One region of the Paenibacillus sp. FSL K6-1217 genome, then DNA from elsewhere that is predicted to be linked to it. Evidence: riboswitches for the same ligand, from Rfam matches in the RefSeq annotation. Region 1 holds a riboswitch; the other holds the start of a gene.
What was found. A riboswitch is a leader RNA that binds a small molecule or an ion and turns the genes downstream of it on or off. The one in region 1 is predicted to bind cyclic di-GMP.
Positions count from the first base shown of each region.

Region 2: another riboswitch for cyclic di-GMP. It lies ahead of MHH28_RS24655 (anti-repressor SinI family protein); the one in region 1 lies ahead of MHH28_RS25915 (transglutaminase family protein).

Region 1 is NZ_CP150271.1:5,868,012-5,872,431, reverse strand. It holds rRNA gene MHH28_RS25920 (16S ribosomal RNA) at 1-860, opposite strand, end outside; gene MHH28_RS25915 (transglutaminase family protein) at 1,238-2,047, opposite strand; cyclic di-GMP riboswitch class I at 2,061-2,141, opposite strand; cyclic di-GMP riboswitch class I at 2,215-2,296, opposite strand; gene MHH28_RS25910 (sortase) at 2,424-3,077, opposite strand; gene MHH28_RS25905 (GtrA family protein) at 3,145-3,549, opposite strand; gene MHH28_RS25900 (glycosyltransferase family 2 protein) at 3,539-4,420, opposite strand, start outside.
Region 2 is NZ_CP150271.1:5,576,921-5,581,340, reverse strand. It holds gene sipW (signal peptidase I SipW) at 1-437, shown strand, start outside; gene MHH28_RS24670 (TasA family protein) at 537-1,133, shown strand; gene MHH28_RS24665 (TasA family protein) at 1,171-1,761, shown strand; gene MHH28_RS24660 (helix-turn-helix domain-containing protein) at 2,097-2,429, shown strand; gene MHH28_RS24655 (anti-repressor SinI family protein) at 2,567-2,710, opposite strand; cyclic di-GMP riboswitch class I at 2,745-2,848, opposite strand; gene MHH28_RS24650 (2-oxoglutarate dehydrogenase E1 component) at 3,345-4,420, shown strand, end outside.

The DNA.
Region 1 (4,420 bases):
GGTATCGAAACCCCTAACACCTAGCACTCATCGTTTACGGCGTGGACTACCAGGGTATCTAATCCTGTTTGCTCCCCACGCTTTCGCGCCTCAGCGTCAGTTACAGCCCAGAAAGTCGCCTTCGCCACTGGTGTTCCTCCACATATCTACGCATTTCACCGCTACACGTGGAATTCCACTTTCCTCTTCTGTACTCAAGTCACCCAGTTTCCAGTGCGACCTCAGGTTGAGCCCAAGGTTTAAACACCAGACTTAAATAACCGCCTGCGCGCGCTTTACGCCCAATAATTCCGGACAACGCTTGCCCCCTACGTATTACCGCGGCTGCTGGCACGTAGTTAGCCGGGGCTTTCTTCTCAGGTACCGTCACTCCGGCAGCAGTTACTCTACCGGACGTTCTTCCCTGGCAACAGAGCTTTACGATCCGAAAACCTTCATCACTCACGCGGCGTTGCTCCGTCAGGCTTGCGCCCATTGCGGAAGATTCCCTACTGCTGCCTCCCGTAGGAGTCTGGGCCGTGTCTCAGTCCCAGTGTGGCCGTTCACCCTCTCAGGTCGGCTACGCATCGTCGCCTTGGTGGGCCGTTACCCCACCAACTAGCTAATGCGCCGCAGGCCCATCCCCAAGCGGCAGATTGCTCCGCCTTTCATTCTCTCCTCAGGAGAAGAAAGAAATTATCCGGTATTAGCTACCGTTTCCGGTAGTTATCCCAGGCTTGAGGGCAGGTTGCCTACGTGTTACTCACCCGTCCGCCGCTAAGTTTGAAAGGAAGCAAGCTTCCTTTCAAACTCCGCTCGACTTGCATGTATTAGGCACGCCGCCAGCGTTCGTCCTGAGCCAGGATCAAACTCTCCAAATTGGTATTTAGAAAGAGCGATTGCTCATTTTGAAACATCTGACGAGAATTGTTACATTCTCTAATTTTGGATCTCACCGAAGTGATTTCCGATACTCACTCGTTGTTCAGTTTTCAAAGATCAAGCTCGTTGTCAGCGCCGCTTAGCGCGTCACCAGCAACTCTTATAATATATCACGTTCACTCAAGCAATGCAAGCTTTATTTTGAAGTCACTTATTTAAGTGATTTCTCATTTCCTTTGCCGCTTCAAGAACGCTTATTTATAATAACCTATCCCTATATTAAAATGCAACCTTTATATAAATATATATAAATAAAAATAACCCACTTAATAATTAAGCGGGTTATTCTCAGTAATACTATAGGTTACAGCTACTCTTAGTAGAATTTCGCTGCAGTATATTTGCTTGCTGCTTTGATCAGTTGTGTGGACGCACTGCTCTTACCCAGGCCCGCATCCACTGTAGTATCAATCGTTACCCATTTGCCGTTCAAGAACACTTCATTCCAGGCATGATAAGAAGTTACATAGCTTGTATTACCCATAACCAGTTTGGTTGGAATGCCTTCACTGCGGAGCATAGTAGCGAACAAGGATGCGTAATCGTAGCAGATCCCTTTATTGGTAGCCAATGTGTTATCGTTGTTCGGAATATAATCCGTGCTTACGCTATTAGCCAGAGAGTAATCATATTTCACGTTAGCTACAATGTAATTGTAGATAGCCTTCACTTTGTCTGCGTCTGTAGTCAGACCCTTTGTAAGCTGTGCTGCCTTTTGAACTGCTTTATCGGAAGAACTCCATTTCACATTCTGTACAGAGCTCAAATATACGGCATTCGTGTTGCTCATGGCGAGGGATACAGTCTCGGAAGATAGCACTTTGTATTTGTTGCCGGTAGTATTCTCAAGAATGGACACCTTGTAAGAACCATTTCCCTGCTGAAGCGGGAACGTCTCATTCGGTTTGGAGGTGTATAAGTTGTAAGTATAGCTGTTAGTGTCCTTTGTAATCATGAGCTTCATCTTCTTGTCCTTAGGAACGTCATACGAAACTCCGATGACCCCTTGATCCAATTGCCCTACATTCAACCAGCTTGAATCTGCATTAGCTGCTTGAGCAGTGCCTGTCTGCACGGAAGCGACAAGTACAAAAAGCGTAATCAACATTAAATAAACTTTCTTCATGGATAAAACTCCTTTCGGTAGCTGGCTGCCATTCTTGCGGGAAGGCCCTTTAGCTTTGCGTCCCTACCTTTCGATAGGTTTGCCGTTATCGTATAAGCTTTATCTGTCCAATCTACTACCACATAATGACAGATTCAGAATAAAAACAAACAAAAAAAGCCTCTTCATTCGGTAGCTGGCTGCCATCCATGACGGGAAGGCCCTGTAGCTTTGCGTCCCTACCTTTCGATAGGTTTGCCGTTATCGTGTATTAGCTTCTTATATTTCTATCTTACCATATCCTTCTCTATTATCAAGACCCAAATTGCTAGATTCCACCAAAAAAACGCTAAAATTTTATGTTTTTTTCGACATTTACCGTCTTGTCCTGCAAGAATCAGGTTAGCTTCGCATGAATAATGAGTCTGTGGGTCGGATCGACAAGCGGATCGCAGGTAATGAGGGTCAGAATCTTATCGTCGTCCTTACCCTTCAGTACCGAAATATCGGTAGGCTCTACAATGGATACATCATATACTACATACTTGTATTCCTGACCGCTTGTAATAAGAGTAATGGTATCCCCTTTACCGACCTCATTCAGTCTGTTGAACAACCGCCCTGCTGTTCTTGACCGGTGTGCCGCAATCGCCGCATTGCCTACCGCACCTATCGGAGCTGTCTCCTTCATATGCGCCGCAGCATGCTTCATATTGGCCTTCGTGGCGCCCTCCAGTACAGGCAGCTTCAGATCGATTTTGTCGATTTCAATAATGGCCGTGATCTTGCCTCCGACTTCAATCTCCGGCGCTGTAGTGGGAACCGGCTCTTCCGCAGCCGATTCTTCCGCCAGCAGCTGGGTGACTTCCGCATAAGGCTTGCTCAGATCCGGATTTGCAGGAGCAGTAGCCGAAGGAACGATTTCACTGTAGGCCTGTTCAGCCTCTTCCAGCAGCTTCTGCTGCTGACGGTCCTCGTACCATTCGCTTCCTTTGGGGTAGAGCATAATCAGGACCCCGGCAAGTATGATCAAATAGGATAACTTCCGCATGACAATCGCCTCCGCAATATAGAATAAGTGCTACCCCCGCAGGATACGGGGAAGATGTACTGTTACCTTAGAATACCCACTTCCGGCTTCCAAAGAAATTAATGATCACTGTAATAAAGGTAACCAGCACCTTGGCCATCAGCACCTGAATCCCCAGGCTGTCAGTGAGCAGATGAATCAGCAGCACGGAGATGCCCAGCACCAGCAGATTCAGGACAATAAATCTCACCAGCTGCATCCGGTCAAAGCCGCTATTGCCGCCCCGGTCCCGGCCCTTGAAGGTTACCTTCTTATTCCAGAAAAAGCTGTTGGCCGTTCCGGCGCTGTAGGAAATAATCTGTGCAGGGGTGTTAAGCATCCCCAGGGAATGCAGCAGAGTAAATACCGCAAAATCAATGAACGTGTTAAGCAGGCCCACTGCATTGAATTTCAAAAATTGGATCATGCCTGCACTCCAAGCCTTATCTTGCATAATCGCTTTCCTTCCGCGTATCTACGGACTCTGCCTCCGGGTAGCCTCTGGTCTCGCGTACGATATAGAGCGGTCTATCCTTCGATTCATCATAGATCCGTCCAATGTATTCCCCGATTACGCCCAGCAGCATCAGCACAATGCCGTTAAACAGCAGGTTAACCCCGACAATGGATGCCCAGCCCGGCACCGTCCAGGAGGTGAAGACCTTCTGGAATAAGACCAGGAACAGGTAGATGAAGCTGGAGAAGGACAGGAAGAAGCCGACATAGGAGGCGATTTTGAGCGGCTTGTGTGAAAAGGAGGTGATTCCGTCGAGCGCGAAGCGGATCATTTTCTTCAGCGGATATTTCGTCTCCCCTGCAAAGCGTTCCTCCCGCACATATTCCACCATAGTCTGCCGGAAGCCAACCCAGCTCACCAGCCCCCGCACATAACGGTTCTTCTCCTTCAGGCCGCGCAGCACATCGCAGACCTTGCGGTCGATCAGCCGGAAGTCCCCGGTATCGGTAGGAATCTCCACACTGGTCATGCTGCTGAGCAGACGGTAGAAGATCTTGGCTGTCACCTTCTTGAAAAAGGTCTCCCCGTGGCGCTTCAGCCGCTTGGCATAAACCACCTCATAGCCTTCCTTCCACTTGGCGATCATCTGCAGAATGACCTCCGGCGGGTCCTGGAGATCTGCGTCAATCACCACAACCGCCTGGCCTTCAGCATAATCCATTCCCGCCGTAATCGCCACCTGATGGCCGAAATTACGGGAGAAGTCAATCAGCTTGACATGCTCATCCGTATTGCTGATGCCGCGCATAATCTCAGCCGTTCGGTCCCGGCTGCCGTCATTGACGAATACGAGCTCATAGGAATCGCC
Region 2 (4,420 bases), 290 kb from region 1:
AGACCGGTTCCATCGTGGCCATTAAGCCCGGCGGGGACATGACCCGGTTCCAGAAGGGCGATGTGATCACTTTTCTGAATCCCGATAATATTCTGATTACCCACCGCGTGGTCGATGCCGAGCTGAACAGTGCTCTGGGGGAAGCCAGCTACACCACCAAGGGCGACAGTAATGATTCAGCCGACACCGCAGCCGTCAGTTCCACGAATGTGGTAGGCGAGTACACCGGCGTGACTGTCCCCTATGTAGGCTATGCCATGAGCTTCGCAGTCTCCAAAGCCGGAAGCATAGTGCTGATGATTATTCCCGGACTGCTTCTGCTCCTCTACGCGCTGTATTCTTCCTGGAAGGCCGTAGCGGCACTGGAAAAGAAGAATGTCGCGTCATCCGCAGCCAGCGGCGGAGGGCCGGATACTTTCACTGACCTCGTACAATGACCGATTGTTCTCTCCCGTTTACGAAACGCGGAGCCACAATACAGCTTGCCGGAAGCACCGGCTATGCACAAAGCAGACTCATAAGAGAGGGATGAATCAATGAACGTCAAAAAAACATTAGGTCTCGGCGTTGTATCGGCAGCATTAGGCTTAACCCTGGTCGGCGGAGGCACCTTCGCTTACTTCAGCAGTACTTCCACTTCTTCTGCTTCTTTTAACAATGGAACTTTATCACTGCAAACCGATCCTTCTGTCATTGTTAATCTCAGCAACCTCAAGCCGGGCGATACCGTCTTACGGGACTTCAAACTCAAAAATGACGGGACGCTCAATATTCCCAAAGTGGTACTGCGCACCTCATCGGCCATTACAGACGCCCAGGGAGACAACGGCTCCCATAATTTCAAGGATGATATTATCGTGACCTTCCTCCTGAACAAGGATAAGAAGGAATCGCCGCTCCTGGTCATCTCACTGGCCGATCTGGAGCAGGAGAGTCCCGATCTGGTAGCCCGGGGAATTATCGGAGCGATCTTAGGCGGAGAGAAGTCCGGCATTAAAGCCGGCACCTCGGATAACCTGACCATTCAGTTCGCCTTCAAGGAGACCCTCCAGCCGCAGAACTATTATCAGGGCGACACGCTTGCACTGACACTGAATTTCGAAGCTAACCAGGAAAAAGGCACTCTCAAATAATCCATAACAAACAAACCATCCAAGGAGGAATTAAATCATGGGAATCAAAAAAACATTGGGTCTTGGCGTAGCATCGGCAGCACTGGGATTGTCTTTAATCGGCGGGGGCACCTTCGCTTATTTCAGCTCCACAGCCACCAGCACGGCAACCTTCGCCGCCGGTACGCTGAAGCTCGGCTCTTCCTTCAATACACCGGTAGCGCTGACGAACCTGAAGCCGGGAGACTACACCGTCCGCACCTTCACCTTGTCCAATGACGGCACACTGGATATCAAATTCCTCAAGCTCGCCAGCACTTATACTGTAACCGATGCCAAGGGGGATAACGCGGGCCAGGATCTCGGAGACCACTTCAAGGTCAAGCTCCTCGATAATTCGTATACCGGCGGTTCCCTAAGCGGCCATGTGCTGTCCGAGATCTCCCTGAAGGATCTGAAAAACACCCCCAGCTATGATCTCGTAGCGGCGGGCGTACTGCCGGGCGGGATTGCCGCTGCCGGGTCCAAGACCTTCAAGATCGCTTTCGAGTTCGTAGACAACACGCTCGATCAGAACATTTTCCAGGGTGACGGCTTATCGCTGAACTGGACCTTCGATGCGCTTCAGGGACTGGGAGAAGCCAAGTAGGCAGGCAGGTCAGGGACTGAATCTGTAGGCGGAAAAGGCTTTGTCGTCCTTTGTATAGGACGGTACCGTTTCAGCGAGAACTACAAGAATAACGGCATATCCTCCCCCAGCCGGGAGCGGTATGCCGTTTATTTTTTCCCTGCTGCCCGGTTCAATGATTTTGTCCGTCTTGCGGTTTTTTGTTATACTGACTAGTGGAAACGACTTTGCCGTCCTTTTTTAGCGGCGGTACCGTTTCAGCGAGAAAGATAAGGACAATGGATTGCGCGAAGCATCATAGATGCTTATCTTTTAACAAAAAAAGTACGGAGGGCGTTGTAATCGTGTCAGATACTATGGGAAGCCGCATCCACAAACTCCGTCTGGAGAAGGGCTATTCGTTATCCGAGCTTGCGGATAAGGCTGATGTGGCGAAATCATACCTCAGTAATGTGGAACGGAATATTCAATCCAACCCCTCCATTCAATTCATCGAAAAAATCGCTGACGCGCTTCAGGTATCCATTCATGCCTTGCTGTACGGCGGACTGGCCGAGACGGAAGAACAGGCCCTGGACGGGGAATGGTTCCGGCTGGTTCAGGAGGCCATGGCCTCCGGTATCAGCAAACGTGAATTCAAGGAATTCCTGGATTACCAGAAATGGCGCATGGAACAAAAGGACAACTAAACGTGGCATTATAAGCTACAGGGGTACATGCCAGGGAGACCGCCTTCGGAGCTGAAATCCCTCCCTGACATACAGAAAAGGCACAGCTACCGTCCGCTGTGCCTTTTCTGTATGTATCCGAACAATGATGACCGCCCTTACATCGCCTGGAGCGCCTTTTCACTGAGAAACCGGCGGATATCATCCGCCGCGATCCCTGCCTGTTTGGCAGACATCAGCAAATGCACCCATTCTAAATCCAGATCAACTGCCTGCAACTCGTCATTCTCCTGGTTGGACATATCCAAGAAATCTCCTCCTAGAATTTTCGCGTCCCCAGGCAGTCCGGCCATCATAGTAGTATTTCTACTGTGTAGTATCCCTACTTTAGATCCGAGACTTTGTGCCCCTGTCTTTCGGCAGGTTTACCCTTTACTGGACCCTTTCCATCATGAAAGGATCTGGCAAGAATTAATGAAACCGTTCTCCGCAATAACATTATACAAGATCATGCGCGATTAGTGTGTCGTTTTCTGGAATTTTTTTATGATAAAATGTGAGGAAACGTAGCCGAAATTGGCAGCGGCTTGTATAAATATTCCCAGTTCCAAGTTCAAACCCCGGGTAATAGTTTAATTATACTAAGGGGAACCGTAACCGCCCCGCCATACCGCTACACGGCGACATTGTATAGAGACAATTACCCATTTGCATATATTATGGACAGTTAGAGTATTAAAGCTTATTTATGATAGTTCCGTATGAATACGGTAATGAATCATGCCGAATTGCGAACGGATTGCGCGAAAGTATGAATTGATTACCCTGCCGGAAAGTAGCACAATAAGATGAGAATGAAACCGCAAACATTTGCAGCTCCGCCAAGTGGCACACTGGATGCCTCGCGTGGAGTTTATCCGTTAGGAGGACCTATTCATGGCAGTCAAAGAGCCCTATAACGACACAGTATGGAACAAATACTACGGCCCGAACCTGGGCTACATCCAAGAGATGTATGAGCAATTTGTTAAGGACCCCTCTTCAGTTGAACAACATTACCGCGATCTCTTCACCGTATCCGGCCCCCCTCCTCTGGCTCCAGATGCCGAGAGGGCACCAAGGCCTGCCGTATCCGCAGATGCGCAGTGGCTCAAGAAGGCTGTCAAGGCCTCGAAGCTGATCGCCAATATTCGTATATACGGCCATATGGCCGCAGACATTGACCCGCTGGAGCGCAGCAGTAACCCGATGGCGAAATGGCTGGAGCTGGAGACCTACGAGCTTACACGCGAGGATCTGAATGCCCTGCCCGCTTCGCTGATCTGGGACAATGCCCCGGCGGATGTGCATACCGCTATGGATGCCGTCCATAGAATGCGCAAGGCCTACACGCAGACCATCGCCTATGAATTCGGCCATGTGCACGATGAACAGGAGCTGCGCTGGCTCAACAGCCAAGCGGAATCCATGACCTCCCCTGCCCCGCTGAATAATACAGAGCGCAAGGAGCTGCTGAAGCGGCTGATTCAGGTTGAGCATTTCGAGACCTTCCTGCACAAGACCTTCGTCGGCCAGAAGCGGTTCAGCTTGGAGGGCAATGACGCCCTCGTGCCGATGCTGGATGAGATTGTGCGGGCTGCCGCGCATGATGGCGCAGAGCATATTCTGATGGGCATGGCCCACCGCGGAAGACTTAATGTGCTGGCTCATATTCTGGGTAAGCCTTATGATATTATTTTCTCGGAATTCCATCACTCGCCGAACAAAGAGCTGTTCCCTTCGGAAGGCTCCATGGGCGTTACTTACGGCTGGAGCGGGGATGTGAAGTATCATCTCGGGGCTGACCGTGCCGTCCGCGAAGGCGAGACTGTGCGTACCCGGATCACGCTTGCCAACAACCCGAGCCATCTTGAATTCGTCAATCCTGTGGTCGAGGGCTTCACTCGAGCCGCACAGGAAGAGCGCAGCGCCCCGGGCCTGCCTCAGCTGAATACAAGCAAGGCCATGGCTGT